DNA from 3 places in the Butyricicoccus porcorum genome. Region 1 is predicted to be linked to each of the others. Evidence: riboswitches for the same ligand, from Rfam matches in the RefSeq annotation. Region 1 holds a riboswitch; each other region holds the start of a gene.
The links. A riboswitch is a leader RNA that binds a small molecule or an ion and turns the genes downstream of it on or off. The one in region 1 is predicted to bind thiamine pyrophosphate.

Region 1 (6,006 bases):
TGTGGAAAATGTGACGTGCATGTTCTGTGCCGCGGCGCAGGGTGTAAACCGCCCAGACCGCATGGATGAGCATGAGCACAATGGCGAGCGTGCCGGTGACGGCGTGCAGTGGATTTCCCGCGCCCGCATTCTGCGAGGCGATGCGCGACATCAACAGCGTGCCGGTCGTATCGCAGCACAGGCCAAGCCAGAAGATGACAACATGGCGCACGGTCAGCGTACCGGAACGGCGTTCGCCAAAGACACCGGTAGTGTAGAATATCAGTGCCAGCGTGATAAAAAGAATAGCTGCAAGCAGCAAGGGTGACATAGCAGGTTCCTCCTGAATAGATATGATTTTCTCCAGTATAGCACATTCCCGGCGAATCGCAAACCGCCTCTTGACGTGGTATAACCGCACAGTGTATCATAAAATCAGAAAGACACATGGAGGATGGACGGATGAACGTATATGATTTTGACCAAACCATCTACCACGGCGACAGCACGGTAGATTTCTATTTTTACTGCCTGCGGCACAAGCCGCTGATGCTGCGCACCGTGCCGGGAACCATCGGTGGCTTTGCCCTGTATGGCGCAAAGCTGTGGGATAAGACAAAGGCCAAGCAGCAGATGTATCGCTTTCTGACCGCCATCGGTGATTCTGAGCAGGTGGTGCAGGAATTCTGGCGCACACATATCCGCAACATCAAGCCGTGGTACATAGAGAAGACCTGGCGGGAGGATGATGTAATTATTTCCGCATCGCCGGAATTTTTGCTGAAGCCCGCCTGTGAACAGCTGGGTATCAAATATCTGATGGCATCGCGCGTCGATGCGCACACGGGAAAATACACCGGTGTCAACTGCTGGGGCGAGGAAAAGGTGCGCCGCTTCCGCGAGGTATTCGGCGACGCGCAGATTGAAACCTTCTATTCCGATTCGCTGTCGGATACGCCGCTTGCGCGCGAAGCACAGACTGCGTGGATTGTGCGCGGCGATGAACTGATTCCGTGGGCGGAATGGGAGAAGCGCAAAAAGAAAAAATAATCGTATGCAAAAAGTGCCCCGCCGGGCAACCGGCGGGGCACATGCTGTTGAGAGGAGAAATCAGCTCTTGCAGTCCTGCAACAGCAGCCGCTTGATGTCCCACAGCCTGCGGGACAGGTCGACATAATAGGTGTGCGGATTTTCAAAGCGCTGCACCTCATCCCACAGCAGGCCGACCTGCTCGGTGCAGTACGCCTGAATGTCGTGGATGGACGGCAGCTCGTAGACGCGCTTGCCGTTTTTGAAAATCGGAACCTGAAGCTCTTTTGCTGTGAAGTTGGTCAGCGTTTTGGTTTTCCAGGTTGCGTTCGGGTCGAAAATTGTGTGCGGTGTGTCCGGGTCGATGACCTCATCATAGATACACAGTTCATCTGCCAGTGCCTTGCCGCTCTCGTTGTCGAAAAAGCGGTACAGCTTTTTGAAATGCGGGTTAGTGATCTTGGAGGTGTTTTCACTCACTTTGATTTTCGGCACAATGGTGCCGTCTGGTGCTTCAATTGCCACCAGCTTGTACACGCCGCCGAAGACCGGTGCGCTGCGCGCGGTAATCAGGCGCTCGCCGACACCAAAGGTATCGATACAGGCACCCTGCATGAGCAGGTCGCGGATCAGGTGCTCATCCAGAGCATTGGACGCGGTGATTTTGCAGCAGGACAGCCCTGCCTCATCCAGCATGTTTCGCGCCTGCCGGGACAGATAGGCGATGTCACCGGAGTCCAGACGGATGGCAAAATTGGTGATCCCTTTCGGCAGAAGGATCTCTTTGAAGGCACGGATGGCGTTTGGTACGCCGCTTTTCAGTGTGTTGTAGGTGTCGACCAGCAGCGTTGTGTTGTCCGGATACAGCTCACAGTATGTTTTGAATGCTTCATATTCGCTGTCGAACATCTGTACCCAGGAATGTGCCATGGTACCGCCCGCCGGGACGCCGTACAGCTCGTCGGTCAGCGTGCATGCCGTTCCGGCACAGCCGCCGATGTATGCCGCGCGCGCGCCGATGACTGCGCCGTCCGCACCCTGTGCGCGGCGGGAGCCGAATTCCAGCACAACACGACCCTGTGCGGCACGCACAATGCGCTTGGCCTTGGTAGCAATCAACGACTGATGATTGATGGCGAGCAGGACAAAGGTTTCAATCAGCTGTGCTTCAATTGCCGGGGCGCGCACAGTCAGGATAGGCTCGTTCGGAAACACCGGCGTGCCCTCCGGCACAGCGTAAATATCACCGGTAAATTTGAACTCGCGCAGATAGGTCAGAAATTTTTCGTCAAACAGTTTTTTCGAGCGCAGGTATTCAATGTCCTCTTCCTCGAAATGCAGCTGTTCGATATAGTGCACGATCTGCTCCAGTCCGGCCGCAATTGCAAAGCCGCCGCCGTCCGGCACCGTGCGGAAAAATACATCAAAATAGGTATTTCGCTTATAAAAGCCGTTGAGGAAATACCCGTTGCTCATTGTCAGCTCATAAAAATCGCAGAGCATGGAAAGATTTTCTCGTTGCATTACAGTCACTTCCTGTTCCCGGTTGGGTTTGATGTACTCAGTATACCCTATTTTGCCAGTACAATCAATTTGTCCGCATACATAGCAAGACAGGCGACAGGGGAAACTACAGGCACAGCGGAAAAGACAAAAGAAAGGATTGACAAATCTGGACTGGTTTGGTATCATAATGGCAGTTAGCAAGGGCTAACTGCAAGCGGGTTGTCAAAGCAGCCCCTCTTTTTGGAAAATTGAGTTAGCTTTTGCTAATTATGGAGGGAAGGACATGGATAAAACGCTGGAAGAAATGCTGGTGGAGCAGTGCGCGCCGACGCTGGCAGGAGTGAAGCCTGCGAATCTGTTCCGTTGCCCCGATCATGCGGCGCTGTACCATTCGGTGCAGGAGTGGGACAACCGCCTTCGCGCGAGCGGTATCCGCATTCGTGTGGTCAAACGCTGCCGCCGTACCCATGCATGTCTGATTTATGTGTGCCGCTGGGACTGGATCTGCCGCACACTGGCGCAGGCGGATACGGCGGAATTTCTACGCACAAACGGCTATGATCTGTCGAAGGGGACAGAGAGCGTGCTGTGCCAGCTGTCGCGCCGCCTGTGCCTGCAGGAGGATTTCCCGCATGAAATCGGTGTATTTCTGGGCTATCCGCTGCATGATGTGATTGGATTTATTGAAAACCGCGGACAAAACTATTCCTGCTGCGGGCATTGGAAGTGCTACGGCGATGCAGACCGGGCGCAGCGGACTTTCGATGTCTATAAGCGCTGTACAGCCGTGTATAAGCGTATGTACCGCCGTGGTGTGCCGCTGATGAAGCTGGTTGTCGCTGCATAATGGCGCACGGGGTTGCAGACAGGCAGGATTTGTGCTATATTAAATGACTATCAGGGGAGTCCGGACAGACGGGCTGAGAAACGGATACTGTTCCGTGACCCTTTGACCTGATCTGGATCATGCCAGCGCGGGAGTGACAGAACTGCCAGCGCCTTCGCCGCGTTTCCGGTGAAGGCGCTTTTTCTGTGTGTAAACCGCTGCGAACAAAGAAAGGAAGAAGTAGCATGAAAGCAAGCGTTGCAATTCAGACTCTGCCGGAGGCAGAAAACGAAACCGAACTGGTACGTATTGTCGATGAAGTCATTGCGTATATCAAAAGCACCGGCCTGCATTATTATGTCGGCCCGTTTGAGACAACGATTGAGGGTGAGGACTATGACCAGCTGATGGACATTGTAAAGGAATGCCAGCACATTGCCATCCGTGCAGGTGCGCCGTCGGTTTCCGCGTACATTAAGGTAGTGTACCGCCCGGAAGGAGAGATTCTGACCATTGATAAAAAGGTTACGAAGCATCACGAGCAGTAAGGGGCCTGCCGCACTTGCGATTGTCCTGCTGCTGGCGGTCTGGCAGCTGGTTTCGGCCAGCGGGCTTGTGCCCGGTTATATGCTGCCGTCTCCGGTGCAGGTCGTTCGCGCCTTTGTCGGGGAATTTGGCCTGCTGTGTGAGAATGCTGTCATTACGCTGGAGGAGGCGTTTCTTGGTCTTGCACTCGGTGTTGCCATCGGCTTTGCCTTTGCGGTGCTGATGGATGCGTTTTCCTGGCTGTACCGGGCATTTTATCCGCTGTTGGTTATTTCCCAGACTATCCCGACCGTGGCAATTGCGCCGCTGCTCGTGCTCTGGTTTGGCTATGAGATGACGCCAAAGATCATTTTGATTGTCATTGCAACGTTTTTTCCGGTGACAGTCGGTCTGCTCGACGGCTTCCGCAGCATTGACCCGGATTCCATCAACCTGCTGCGCTCGATGGGCGCGGGCAAATGGCAGATTTTCCGCTATATCAAATGCCCGTCTGCGCTGCCGCAGTTTTTTTCCGGGCTGCGCATTGCTTCGGCCTATGCGATTGTCGGTGCGGTGATCTCGGAATGGCTGGGCGGCTTCGGCGGTCTGGGTGTATACATGACGCGCGTCAAAAAGGCGTTTGCGTTTGACAAGATGTTTGCAGTCATTTTCCTGATTTCCGCCATCAGTCTGATCCTGATGGCGCTGGTCAACCTGCTGCAAAAGAAATGCATGCCGTATTCCAATATGGACGGCGACGATTAAGTGAGGATTTGTATGAACCTGTGGAAAAGAGTAACGGCGGCAGTTGTTCTGTCCGCCATGGCGCTGGGACTCGCTGCCTGCGGCAGCAGCAGCGCGCCGCAGAACGGTTCTGCGGAACAGGGCTCCGGAGACACTTCTGGGGATCTCAAGAAAGTCACCTTTGTGCTCGACTGGACGCCGAATACCAACCATACCGGTCTGTATGTCGCGTTGCAGAATGGTTATTTTGAAGACGCCGGACTGGATGTCGATGTTGTACAGCCGCCTGATGACGGCGCAGAGGTTCTGGTCGGCTCGGGTAAGGCAGATTTTGGCGTGTCGTTTCAGGACACGATGGCTTCTGCATTGATCGGTGACAACGCACTGCCAATCACGGCGGTTGCCGCGGTCATCCAGCACAATACCTCCGGTATTATCTCTCGCGCAGGCGAGGGGATGGATCGCCCGAAGGGTCTGGAAGGCAAAAAGTATGCCACCTGGGATATGGATATTGAAAAAGCTATGATGAAGAATGTCGTCGAGACGGACGGCGGTGATTTCTCCAAGGTTGAGCTGATCCCGTCCACCGTCACGGATGAGGTGTCCGCATTACAGAGCAAGTCGGTCGACGCGATTTGGGTGTATTATGCCTGGGCCGGCATTGCGACCAAGGTTGCAGGACTTGACACCGACTACTTTGCATTTTCTGACATCAATCCGGTCTTTGATTACTATACCCCGGTCATCATTGCGAACAATGATTTCCTGAAAAACGATCCGGAAACAGCAAAGGCGTTCCTTGCTGCGCTGGCAAAGGGCTATGAATATGCCGAGCAGAACCCGGAGGAGGCTGCGGATATCCTGCTTGAGCAGTGTCCGGAGCTGAAATCCAATCGGGAGCTTGTCGTTGAGAGCCAGAAGTATCTTGCAGATAAATACACTGCTGATGCATCTCAGTGGGGTATTTTTGACGCGGAGCGCTGGAATGCGTTCTACAACTGGCTGAATGAAAACGATCTGGTATCCGCGGACATTCCGGAGAATACCGGATTCTCCAACGATTACCTGCCGCAGTCCTGATGGAACAGAACAAACTGGAGGTGCGCGGCGTCAGCAAGTCGTTTGCCGACAAACAGGTGTTGGACAACATCCATGTCACGCTGCATGAGGGAGAGCTGGTCTGTTTTCTCGGTGTGAGCGGTGCAGGCAAGACAACGCTGTTCAATATCATTTCCGGTCTGATGAAGCCGGACTGTGGGCAGGTGTTTCTGGATGGCACAGATATTACCGGCCAGCCGGGACGCATCAGCTACATGCTGCAAAAGGATTTGCTGCTGCCATACCGCACAATTGAGGACAACGTGGCACTGCCGCTGCTGCTGCGCGGCGTGGGAAAA
Region 2 (6,006 bases), 1.1 Mb from region 1:
AGCCGGCCTGTTCCAGCTCATACAGTTCGCGGTATGCCTCGCGCAGCTGTTCCGGAGTGAACTGGTCAGACAAGCTGCGGAGGATATCCTCCGGACATTCCTCCGTCATACCGGGCGCGACAACGGCAGACAGTGCATAGGCCGCATCGTCGACAACATGCACCGATCCACTGTTGATGTCCATCAGGATATTGACACCCTTCATGGAAAAACGATGTATCATAAAAAATGTACTCCTGTCAAACAAAAATTTCGGGACTGACAAAACGCCAGTCCCGATCCTGTATTGGATAAGCTGTGTCTTACTTGTCGTGCTCGCACTTCTGGTTTGCTACCGTGCAGGAAGTCTTGCAGGCAGACTGGCAGGAAGTCTGGCACTCGCCGCAGCCGCCCTTGGCAGCAGTTTCCTTAAACGTGCAGGAATTCAGAGTCTTGATGTGAGTCATGGTAATTTCTCCTTCCTAAGTTAAACTATGAAACGCAGATATTACTATTTGCGCCTTTTTTTCTTTTTTGCCGCCGCGCCGGCAAATGCACCCGGCAGCGAAGCGACCAATGTGATGCCGGAGGTCAGTCCGGCGGCCGGAGCGGCAAACGCCGCATCGCGCAGCGTCAGCCCCAGCAGGAACAGACAGCCCAGCAGCAGCACGCCGATGAGCAGCCCCATCGGCAGCTTATGCGCCGGCGCCCGCCGCGCGCCCCAGAAGGACGCTGCAAAGCTGCCGGCTGCCAGCGGCACATACGCCGCCAGCGGTGCAAGCTGCTGGCCGAGCGTACCGGTCGAAAGCAGAGCCGCGCCGCCCAGCGTGCCGCCGAACACCAGCAGCAGGCCGAGCAGCATGGGAGCTGCCCAGTATACCGCCGCCCTGCCGTCTGTCGATTCCGCACGATTCATCCAAAAATCCCTCCCGCATTCGTTCTCACGAATACGTTACGCGGGACGCCGGAAAATCATACGGATTATTTTTCCTCGGACGCATCAGAGTCCTTTTCAATCTTGGAGCGAATCGCCCACTTATAGAACTTCATGCGGTTGCCGCTGGTCTCGATGACAATTTCGTCGTCACGTACCGATACGACCTTGCCGATGATGCCACCGATTGTGCAGATGCGGTCACCGACAATGATCGAATCGCGCATTTCCTTGTCCTGCTTGTCGCGCTTCTTCTGCGGACGGATCAGCATGAAGTAGAACAGTACAAAAATCAGAATCAGCGGGACGAACGAAAGATAGGTCTCCGCACCCGGCATCTGTGTATCCAGTGCAAATGGAATCATTTCGACTTTACACCTCCTGTCGAATTCACAATAAGTCAATTATATACAATCAACCTGCAAATTACAAGCATTTTTCCCGTTTGTCCATGAAATGTTTGACGCTTTGTCTTTGCGCCGCATGCATTTCGGTGTATAATGGGGACAGATCAGCTCTGACAGGAGGTTTGAAACCATGAAAGTGACAAGTACAGGCATCGAAAACGGCTTCTGGGCCGACCGGTTCGGAAAATTCGGCAGTGATCTCTCCGCGAAGGGAAAAAATGTCCGCTCCGTTCCGTTTTCCATCTCGGACGCGCCGGCAGGCACAGTTAGTTTTGCCGTCGTTCTCGACGACAAGGACGCCATCCCGGTCTGTGGATTCAACTGGATTCACTGGACGCTGTGCAACCTGACACAGGCGGAGGTCGCGGAGGATGCCAGCCGGAACAGTCCTGACTTTATTCAGGGCTCGACAAGTTTCCACAGCGCAGCGGGCGACGAGACGCGCGCCGAAGCCTCCTGCTACGGCGGCATGGCACCCCCGGACGCCGACCACGAATACACCCTGACGGTATACGCGCTCGACTGCACGCTGGATCTCACAGAGGGCTTTTACCTCAACGAAATGCTGCGCGCCATGCGCGGGCATGTGCTGGCACACGCACGCGTTTCCGCGATGTACCGGGCTTAATGGCAGCGCTGCCGGAGGACGGCCCCCGCCCTCCGGCTTTTTTTCGCCCAATCGCGTTATTCCGTAATGGTTGTGGAGAAGGTCAGCGTCTCGCTCTCGCCCGGCTTCAGGCAGCGCACGCCAATTTTGTTTTCCAGCGCGTGGTCAAGATAGGCCGTATCCGGCAGCGTGCTCCACGGCTCAATGCAGACATAATTGGTTGGCTTGCCCGTGTACTTGCTCCAGATGCCGAGATACGGGAAATCCTCGAAATCCATGCGGATGCAGTGTGCGGATTTGTCGCTTTTTACACAGACCGACCGCGTCTGCACGTCGTCCAGAATGAGCGCATCCAGCGCAAACAGCTCATCGGTCAGGTACAACTTTCCGTCGGTGAGCGGCACGTCACGTTTTTCCTTCGTAATCATCAGCGCTTCGTTGTTGATGAGCGGGTGCACGGCGTCCCCGTCACCAAAATCGACATAATAATCCGCCATCGTCTCGCCGTCCTCCAGTGCGACATTGTACGCATCATGTCCGCCGACCTCGTAATACATGTCGGTATCGCCGTTGTTCTTCGTGATATGTTCCTTTTTGAGCGTCGCGCCGTCCAGCGTATAGCGCACGGTCAGCGCAAAATCAAACGGATACATCGCACGGGTGTAATCAATCGGCAGAAGGGTGAAGTCGATGCTGGTTTCCGTCTGCGCCGTGCAGGCAAATTCCAGATCGCGGCCAAAGCCGTGCTGTGTGATGGTATATTCTTTCCCTCCGACAGTATACGTCTTGTCCTTCAGGCGGCCGACAATCGGAAACAGGATCGGCGCATGGCGTGCCCAGATCGACGGGTCTGCCTGCCAGACATATTCCGTGCCGGAGGCTCTGGATTTCATGGAGCTGAGCTCCGCGCCCTTGCTGTCAATGACAACCGTGAAAACTTCATTCTGAATCGTATATTGCATCGTTCTCTCTCCTCTGTGCCCGCCGGGTGGTTCAGCGGTTTTTTCATAATTTCAGTGTAACATGCAGCCCGCCGTTCGTCAATGTCACACAGAGCCACATAAAAAATCATTGACATTTCGCCGGATTCGCCGTATAATACACCCGAAAGACAACTGAACACTTGTTCTTGAACTGGGGATCCGCGGCAAGCGGCTGAGAGTGGAGTAACTGCCTCCTTACTCATTGAACCTGTCTGGTTAGTACCGACGTAGGGAGTTTCGAGGTATTCACAGTTTTGAACGATATGAGACCACGGCTTCCGGGTGCCGGTGGTCTTTTTCTTTTGTATTTTATTTTCAGCACACAAGGAGGAATGCTGCATGAAGGTGAACGGCAAATCTGTCCCGGCAGAAGAGGGCATGACCATCTGCGCGCTGCTCGAACAGCAGGGCTATCCGCTCACGCGCATTGCCGTCGAAGTCAACGGCGAAATCGTGCCCAAGGCGCAATACGATACGTTCGCACTGCACGATGCGGATACAGTAGAAATTGTCTGCTTCGTGGGCGGTGGCTGACATGACCATCACCTGTAACGGAAAGCCGCTGGTGCTGGAAGACGGCGCACGCTTGCAACAGACCGCACATGCGCTGATGCCGTCCGCATCCGTGGTCATCCGCAACGGCTTTCAGACAAACGAAGATGTCCTCCTCGAGGACGGCGACAGCATCACACTGATTGAAAAGGGCGTCCTGCCGCCGCAGGAGGTGCTCGAGCACATGATGGCAGCGCGGCACTCCCCACACGTGCATGAAACGGTCAAGCGCGCCTGTGTCGGCATCGCCGGCCTCGGCGGGCTCGGCTCCAACATCGCTGCCATGCTCGCGCGCACCGGCGTCGGGCATCTGATCCTCGCGGATTTCGACGTTGTCGAACCGAGCAATCTCAACCGCCAGAACTATTATGTCTCGCACCTCGGGATGCACAAAACCGACGCGACAGCGGACATCATCCGCCAGATCAACCCGTTTATCGAAGTAGAAACGCACACGGTTCGCATCACAGAGGACAATGCGGCGGACATCTTTGGCGGCTGTGATGTGGTCTGTGAGGCATTCGACAACCCCGTCTGTAAGGCGGAACTGGTCTCCGCGCTGCTCAGCAGCTCGGACACGATCCGCATTGTCGCGGGTTCCGGTATGGCAGGCTATGGCTCTTCCAACGAAATTCTGACCAGAAAACGAATGTCACGCCTGTATGTCTGCGGCGATGGCGAAACTGCCGCGGCAAACGGCGTCGGCCTGATGGCGCCGCGCGTCTCGGTCTGTGCCGGTCATCAGGCAAATATGGCTCTTCGCCTGCTGCTCGGGATCGGGCAGCCGTGACGCCCCTACCTATCTTTATCAAAAACATCTTTCAAAGGAGACTGACACCAATGGCTGATACATTTACCCTCGGCGGACATGAATTTACCTCCCGCTTTATCCTCGGTTCCGGCAAATACTCGCTCGACCTCATCAAGGCAGCTGTCGAATATGCAGGCGCACAGATCGTCACGCTTGCCCTGCGCCGTGCCACCCTCGGCAGCATCGACAACATCCTCGACTACATCCCGGAGGGCGTCACATTGCTGCCGAACACCTCCGGTGCGCGCAACGCCGAAGAAGCTGTCCGCATCGCACGCCTCGCCCGTGAGGTCGGCTGCGGTGATTTCATCAAGATTGAATGCATCCATGAGTCCAAGTACCTGCTCCCGGACAACTATGAGACCATCAAGGCGACAGAAATCCTCGCCAAGGAAGGCTTTGTCGTCCTGCCGTACATGTATCCAGATCTGAACGCAGCGCGCGACCTCGTCAATGCCGGTGCCGCCGCTGTCATGCCGCTCGGTGCGCCGATTGGCACGAACAAGGGGCTTGTTACCAAGGAATTTATCCAGATTCTCGTCGATGAAATTGACCTGCCGGTCATCGTTGACGCGGGCATCGGCAAGCCGAGCCAGGCATGTGAGGCAATGGAAATGGGCTGTGCCGCTGTCATGTCCAACACGGCGATTGCAACCGCAGGCGATATTCCGGCGATGGCTGGCGCCTTCAAGCAGGCCATCGAGGCTGGCCGTACCGCTTACCTGTCCGGTATGGGCCGTATTCTGGAAAAAGCATCCGCTTCTTCCCCGCTGACCGGCTTCCTCGCGGACTAAGGAGGACAGCATCATGAGTGAAATCATCAACGCAAAATATATCACACGCGAAACCAACCATATGGAATACCAGCCGGGCATGGAAATTGTCCCCGGCAATATCATCGATCAGGTTCTGGATGCGCGCGAAAGCTATGACGAAACAAAATACACTGCCGCGGACGTCATCCGTGCCCTGTCAAAGGATGTGCTGGCGCCGGAGGACTTCGCTGCACTGCTTTCTCCTGCGGCACAGCCATATGTCGAGCAGATGGCAAAACGCGCCCAACAGGAAACCCGCAAGCATTTTGGCAATTCTGTCATGATGTTTACCCCGTGCTACATTGCCAACTACTGTGAAAACTACTGCATCTACTGCGGCTTTAACTGCCACAACAAGATCCGCCGCGGCAAGCTGAACATGGAGGAGGTGGACAAGGAAATGTCTGCCATCGCCAAGTCCGGTCTGAAGGAAATCCTCATTCTGACCGGCGAGAGCCGCTCCATGTCCCCGGTGGACTACATCGGCGAAGCATGTAAAATTGCCCGCAAGTATTTCACTGTCATCGGTGTCGAAATCTATCCGCTCAACTCGGATGAATACCGCTATCTGCATGAATGCGGCGTCGACTATGTCACTGTCTTTCAGGAAACCTACAACCCGGACAAATATGAAACGCTGCATCTGGGCGGTCACAAGCGCATTTTCCCGTACCGTCTGAACGCACAGGAGCGCGCACTGATGGGCGGCATGCGCGGTGTCGGTTTTGCCGCGCTGCTCGGTCTGGATGACTTCCGCAAGGATGCCTTTGCGACCGGCATGCATGCCTATCTGATCCAGAAAAAATATCCGCATGCGGAAATCGCATTCTCCTGCCCGCGCCTGCGTCCGATTATTAACAACGACAAGATCAACCCGAAGGATGTACACGAGACCCAGCTGACACAGATTGTCTGTGC
Region 3 (6,006 bases), 190 kb from region 1:
GCAATGGCAATATGCTGTGCGGAGCGTTTTTCCGTCCCCTTGAACACCATGTGTTCAATAAAATGGGAAATACCACTCAGTTCATCCGGCTCATACCGCGAGCCATTGAGCACCCAGATACCGACCGCCGCGGAGCGCACACCGACAATGGGTTCGGTGACGACACGCACGCCGTTCGGCAATACAATGCGATCATACATATTCTATCTTCTCCATCTATTCGGCAAATTGCCGCTATCCTTCCCTCAAGTATATCACATTCTACCGATAAGTCGAACGGTTTTGAAAAGTTTTTTATGAGAACATATCGATTTTTCGTTTTCCCGTCGATTCCTTGCTTTTTCCGGCGGACAACGGTATACTGAGACAAAACAATTTTTGACCCGGAAAGGAGTCTTTTCCCATGCAGCGATTCCTTCGCTTACTCATATGGGACGCGCTGTTCTGCGTTGTCCCCACAGTCGGCTATGCCGCATCCTCCATGCTCACCTCATCCACCGCGAATTATGTTGTCACCCTGCTGACCTTTGCGGTTTGCGGCGCGTTCCTTGCCCAGCTGTCACGCTGGGGCTCCACCTGGATGGAGGTCGTGTTCGTCGCCCTGCCGGGGCTGTATCTGGCGCTGGCACCGTTTCTCGCGCCGCTGCTCAACGGCCTGCCGCTGTCGTTTGACCTCGTGCCCGCGTTGCTGCTGACGGCACAGACCACCTCCCTGCGCACCGCAGGCGCACTCGCGGCAGGGTTCGTACTGTGGCAGCATGTGTTTATCAGCATTCCGCACAGATGACAAACCGAACCGTACATAAAAAAGGCTGTATCCGAAATCGGATACAGCCTTTGCTTTTTCTATAGAAGGAAACTTACAGAACCTTTTCCTCTTCCTTGACGTCCTTGCAGGACAGGTTGATGCGACCCTTGTCGTCGATCTCGATGACCTTGACCCAAACCATATCGCCGACCTTGACAACGTCCTCGACGCGCTCAACGCGGCGCTTTTCCAGCTTGGAGATGTGAACCAGACCGTCCTTGCCCGGTGCAATCTGAACGAATGCGCCGAAGCCCATCAGGCGGACAACTTTGCCATAGAATACATCGCCGACCTCCGGGTCCTTGACGATGGTCTCAATCATCTTCTTGGCCTTCTCGCCGTCGGAGCCATTGATAGAGGAAATGCTGACGGTGCCGTCCTCGGCAATGTCAACCTTTGCGCCGGACTCAGCGGTGATCTTCTGAATGACAGAACCGCCCTTGCCGATGACATCGCGGATCTTGTCCGGATTGATGTGGATGGTGATCGTCTTCGGTGCCCACGGGGAAACCTCATGACGCGGCTCAGCGATTGCCTTGAGCATAACCTCATCCAGAATCTTATACCGCGCATCGCGGCACTTGCGGAATGCTTCCTTGATGATGGACGGGGTCAGGCCGTCAACCTTGATGTCGACCTGAATGCCGGTGATGCCCTTCTTGGTACCGGCTACCTTGAAGTCCATGTCGCCGTAGAAGTCCTCGACGCCCTGAATATCGGTAAAGGTGGTCTCCTGGCCATCATCCGTAATCAGGCCGCAGGAAATACCTGCAACCGGTGCGGTAATCGGAACACCTGCATCCATCAGAGCCAGCGTAGAACCGCAGACAGAGCCCTGCGAGGTGGAACCGTTGGAGGACAGAACCTCAGATACGACGCGGATTGCATACGGGAATTCCTCCGCAGACGGCAGAACCGGTACGAGGGAACGCTCTGCGAGTGCGCCATGACCGATTTCACGGCGTCCCGGGCCGCGGGACGGGCGGGTTTCACCGACCGAGAAGGACGGGAAGTTGTAATGATGGATATAACGCTTTTCCTTCTGCTCGAAGATGGTATCCAGCTGCTGTGCATCTGCCAGCGTGCCCAGCGTGCAGACAGACAGAACCTGCGTCTGACCACGGGTGAACAGGCCGGTACCATGTGCGCGCGGCAGGACGCCTACCTGTGCAGCCAGCGGACGGACTTCCTCCATGCCGCGGCCATCGACGCGCTTGCCCTCGGTCAGCCACTTGCGGACAACCTTCTTGCACAGCTTGTCTACGATTTCGGTGATCTCACCTGCGCGCTCGGTTGCAACCTCTTCGCCGAGGAATTCGTCGATCTCAGCGCGGACAACCTGCATACGTGCATCGCGAACGGTCTTGTCATCGGTATCGAAAGCAACCTCGACCTTTGCACGTGCAAAGTCCTCGATCTTGTCGAACAGCTCGTGGTCGACATCGTGGTGCTCATACTCAAACTTCGGCTTGCCGATCTCCGCCTTGATGGAGTCGATGAATGCACACATCTTCTTGATTTCCTCATGTGCAAACAGCAGACCCTCGAGCATCTGATCCTCCGGGACTTCCTTTGCGCCAGCCTCGATCATGACGATCTTCTCCGCGGTGCCGCAAACGGTGACATCCATCAGGCTCTTCTGGCGCTGCTCAACCGTCGGGTTGAGGACGAACTCGCCGTCAACCAGGCCGACGTCAACACCAGCTACGGTGTAGTTGAACGGGATATCGGAAATTGCTACCGCAATGGATGCACCGTTGAGTGCAGTGACCTGCGGGGAATTGTCATAATCGTTGCCCATAACCGTGCAGACGATGGAAACATCGTTGCGCAGATCCTTCGGGAACAGCGGACGCATCGGGCGGTCGATCTGGCGGGAAGCAATGGTTGCCTGCTCGCTTGCCTTGCCCTCACGGCGCATAAACGAACCCGGGATACGGCCGACTGCATACAGCTTTTCTTCAAAATCTACCGAAAGCGGGAAGAAATCTACGCCTTCACGCGGCTTCGGGGATGCCGTTGCAGTAACCAGCACGACGGTATCGCCATAGCGAACCAGTGCGGAGCCGTTGGCCAGCTGTGCAACCTTGCCGGTCTCGACGGTCAGCTTGCGGCCGGCAAACGTGGTTTCAAATACACGCTCTTCATCAAATGACTTGTGTGTAATAGTAGTCATAACTCAGACTGTCTCCTTTTCTCAAAAGAATGATGCGGAACCTCCGACAGTCCTTCAAGCACTTGAAGCGCGGGCTTAACCGGATAAGCCAGTCCTTCAACTGCTCAAGGAATTGCCGTACTGTTCCAAAAAACTGGTAAAGAGGAGACCGCATGCAGCCTCCTCTTCCGTCGGAACTCTTACTTTCTCAGGCCGAGCTTCTTAACGATTGCTCTGTAACGCTCGATATCCTTCTTCTTCAGGTAAGCGAGCATGCTGCGGCGCTGGCCGACCATCTTGAGCAGGCCGCGACGGGAATGGTTGTCGTGCTTGTGCTCCTTCAGATGCTCGGTGAGCTGAGCGATGCGCTCGGTCAGGATTGCGATCTGTACTTCCGGAGAACCGGTATCGGTCTCATGCATGCGGTTTGCTTCAATAACTGCTGCCTTCTGTTCTTTGCGGATCATTTTAACACCTCATGAAAAAAATAATATTTGTTATCTCCCTTGCGCTGGGCAGCGGCCTAAGGTGATGGGCACGGTCAAACATGTCCGGTATCCAGACTGCTAAGCACAGGGAGCGCACTAACTCTTGCATCATATCATACCCAAAGTTGTTTGTAAAGTATAATATGGGTAAAAAATACGGATTTTATACTGCGCAGGGATTGGCAGGGATTGGAGATTTATTCAACCATGCGTGTCGCGCGACGCACCGGCGACATCGACAGAATGACAAATTCCGAAAAAAACCTCTGCAATTCAACTGTTTTTTCCTATCCATCGAAAAATTTTTCGCAGGTTTTACATTCCCATCCTGCGATTTTACCGGTTGTTTTCCAATTGTTTTCATTTTTTTTGCATTTTTTCATCTCTCAACTTTCTTATATATTGAAACTGCACAGTTTTCTTCGCCGTTTCTTGTCGATAATTCATGAATTTTGCTTCTTTTCATCTTTGCCGGCGGGTGATATAATTTCAGCACAATCGAAAGAGAGAATAACCGGAAAGTTCCCCCACTTTCCACCCAAAAGAGCGTCCGCAGCAGGCGGCGCTTCCTCCTCTTTTTTGCCAAGAAACACATGACGGTGGCTGTGCAATAGTGCGGCCTGGATGTCGTGTGTTTTTCTTTTTTGTGGATTTTGTCCAAACCGCATTGACAGATGCCCGCCGTGTTGTTATAATGATATCAATTTACAGGGGAACTGATGTGCGTTCCGCCCGGAACGCCGAGTTGAGAAGGTTAAAACCTGACCCTTTGAACCTGTCGGTTAACACCGTTGTAGGAAGTAAAGGTACAATCCGGTTACGATTTCCAGATATGCGCTGAATTCCTATGAATCCAGCGCATTTTTTGTTCCCTAAGTTTTTTCAGCAGGAGGAAAACCAGCATGCATATGACACAGATCGAAGCGGCAAAAAAGGGCATTGTTACCCCGCAGATGGAAATTGTCGCAAAGAAAGAAAACATTGATGTCGAAGTGCTGCGCGAGCGCATCGCCCGCGGCACGGTCGTCATCCCGGCAAACAAAAATCACACCGCGCTGTCCCCGGAGGGCATCGGCGAAGGTCTGAAAACCAAAATCAACGTCAACCTCGGCATTTCCGGCGACTGCCACAACTATGAAGAGGAGTTCGAGAAGGTTCGCATGTCCATCGATTTCGGCGCCGAAGCCATCATGGATCTGTCCAACTACGGCAAGACCCACACCTTCCGTCAGGAACTGATCGACATGTCCCCTGCCATGATCGGCACTGTTCCGATGTATGATGCCGTCGGTTATCTCGAAAAGGACCTCAAGAGCATCACCGCAAAGGACTTCCTGCGCGTCGTCGAAGCACATGCCAAGACCGGTGTTGATTTCGTCACTATCCACGCAGGCATCAACCGCAAGACCATCGATACGTTCAAGCAGACCAAGCGCCTGACCAACATTGTTTCGCGCGGCGGTTCTCTGCTGTTCGCCTGGATGGAAATGACCGGAAACGAAAACCCGTTCTATGAATACTACGACGAGCTGTGCGACATCCTGCATGAGTACGATGTCACCATCAGTCTCGGCGACGCAATGCGTCCCGGCTCCACCCATGACTCGACCGATGCCAGCCAGATCACCGAGCTGATCGAACTCGGTATCCTGACTCAGCGCGCATGGGACAAAAACGTACAGGTCATGATCGAAGGCCCGGGTCACATGGCACTCAACGAGATCAAGGCCAACATGGAGATTGAAAAGCGCCTGTGCCATGGCGCACCGTTCTATGTCCTTGGCCCGCTGGTCACCGACATCGCACCGGGCTATGACCACATCACCTCTGCCATCGGCGGTGCCATTGCAGCCACCTACGGTGCAGATTTCCTGTGCTATGTCACCCCGGCTGAGCACCTGCGCCTGCCGGACGTCAACGACGTAAAGGAAGGCATCATTGCGTCCAAGATTGCTGCCCATGCCGCTGACATGGCAAAGGGTATCCCGGGTGCACGCGAAATCGACGACAAGATGAGCGACGCACGCCGCCGCCTCGACTGGGATGAGATGTTCTCCCTCGCCATCGACGGCAAGAAGGCACGCGAATACTTCGAGTCCAAGCCGCCTCAGGATCGCCACACCTGTTCGATGTGCGGCAAGATGTGTGCCATGCGCACCACCAACTACATTCTCGAAGGCAAGGACGTCAGCCTGCTGTCCGACGAGAAGTAAATTCCGAACACACCTTACCTATGCAAAATCCCCGACCGGAAAAAGACCGGCCGGGGATCTGTTTTTATGCCCGTTCAAACGCGACCACCCCCGCCGCATATGGGTGGTCAATATACAGAACCTCGCGCGCCGCACTGTGGTGCCGCAACAGCTTCAGCACAACCGCCATGTCTCCACCACCGCCAAAAATCAGCGCAATCCCCAGAATCAGCAGCAGCCAGGAGCCTGCAAACACTGCGACAAGTGCCGGCAGAATTCCCAGCAGAAGGGTCGGCATCAGCCCGCCTGCAATATATTGATACCGTTCCAGCGGCTCGCTGCACGTGCAGTAAGGCGTCAGAT

Region 2: linked by a shared signal. The riboswitch ahead of thiS (sulfur carrier protein ThiS) and the one ahead of ACLM7Z_RS06015 (thiamine-binding protein) in region 1 are both predicted to bind thiamine pyrophosphate.
Region 3: linked by a shared signal. The riboswitch ahead of thiC (phosphomethylpyrimidine synthase ThiC) and the one ahead of ACLM7Z_RS06015 (thiamine-binding protein) in region 1 are both predicted to bind thiamine pyrophosphate.

The regions. Positions count from the first base shown of each region.
Region 1 is NZ_CP178353.1:1,251,172-1,257,177, forward strand. It holds gene ACLM7Z_RS05995 (HsmA family protein) at 1-310, opposite strand, end outside; gene ACLM7Z_RS06000 (HAD-IB family phosphatase) at 442-1,029, shown strand; gene ACLM7Z_RS06005 (nicotinate phosphoribosyltransferase) at 1,090-2,532, opposite strand; gene ACLM7Z_RS06010 (DUF3793 family protein) at 2,798-3,361, shown strand; TPP riboswitch at 3,404-3,513, shown strand; gene ACLM7Z_RS06015 (thiamine-binding protein) at 3,586-3,888, shown strand; gene ACLM7Z_RS06020 (ABC transporter permease) at 3,854-4,630, shown strand; gene ACLM7Z_RS06025 (ABC transporter substrate-binding protein) at 4,643-5,689, shown strand; gene ACLM7Z_RS06030 (ABC transporter ATP-binding protein) at 5,689-6,006, shown strand, end outside.
Region 2 is NZ_CP178353.1:146,699-152,704, forward strand. It holds gene scfB (thioether cross-link-forming SCIFF peptide maturase) at 1-223, opposite strand, end outside; gene scfA (six-cysteine ranthipeptide SCIFF) at 303-446, opposite strand; gene ACLM7Z_RS00680 (DUF3792 family protein) at 491-895, opposite strand; gene yajC (preprotein translocase subunit YajC) at 961-1,278, opposite strand; gene ACLM7Z_RS00690 (YbhB/YbcL family Raf kinase inhibitor-like protein) at 1,451-1,948, shown strand; gene ACLM7Z_RS00695 (aldose 1-epimerase family protein) at 2,005-2,889, opposite strand; TPP riboswitch at 3,053-3,161, shown strand; gene thiS (sulfur carrier protein ThiS) at 3,250-3,444, shown strand; gene thiF (sulfur carrier protein ThiS adenylyltransferase ThiF) at 3,446-4,252, shown strand; gene ACLM7Z_RS00710 (thiazole synthase) at 4,303-5,067, shown strand; gene thiH (2-iminoacetate synthase ThiH) at 5,081-6,006, shown strand, end outside.
Region 3 is NZ_CP178353.1:1,057,176-1,063,181, reverse strand. It holds gene ACLM7Z_RS05140 (M16 family metallopeptidase) at 1-200, opposite strand, end outside; gene ACLM7Z_RS05135 (hypothetical protein) at 404-787, shown strand; gene ACLM7Z_RS05130 (polyribonucleotide nucleotidyltransferase) at 861-2,984, opposite strand; gene rpsO (30S ribosomal protein S15) at 3,164-3,430, opposite strand; gene ACLM7Z_RS05120 (hypothetical protein) at 3,895-4,119, opposite strand; TPP riboswitch at 4,151-4,268, shown strand; gene thiC (phosphomethylpyrimidine synthase ThiC) at 4,354-5,664, shown strand; gene ACLM7Z_RS05110 (DUF3267 domain-containing protein) at 5,729-6,006, opposite strand, start outside.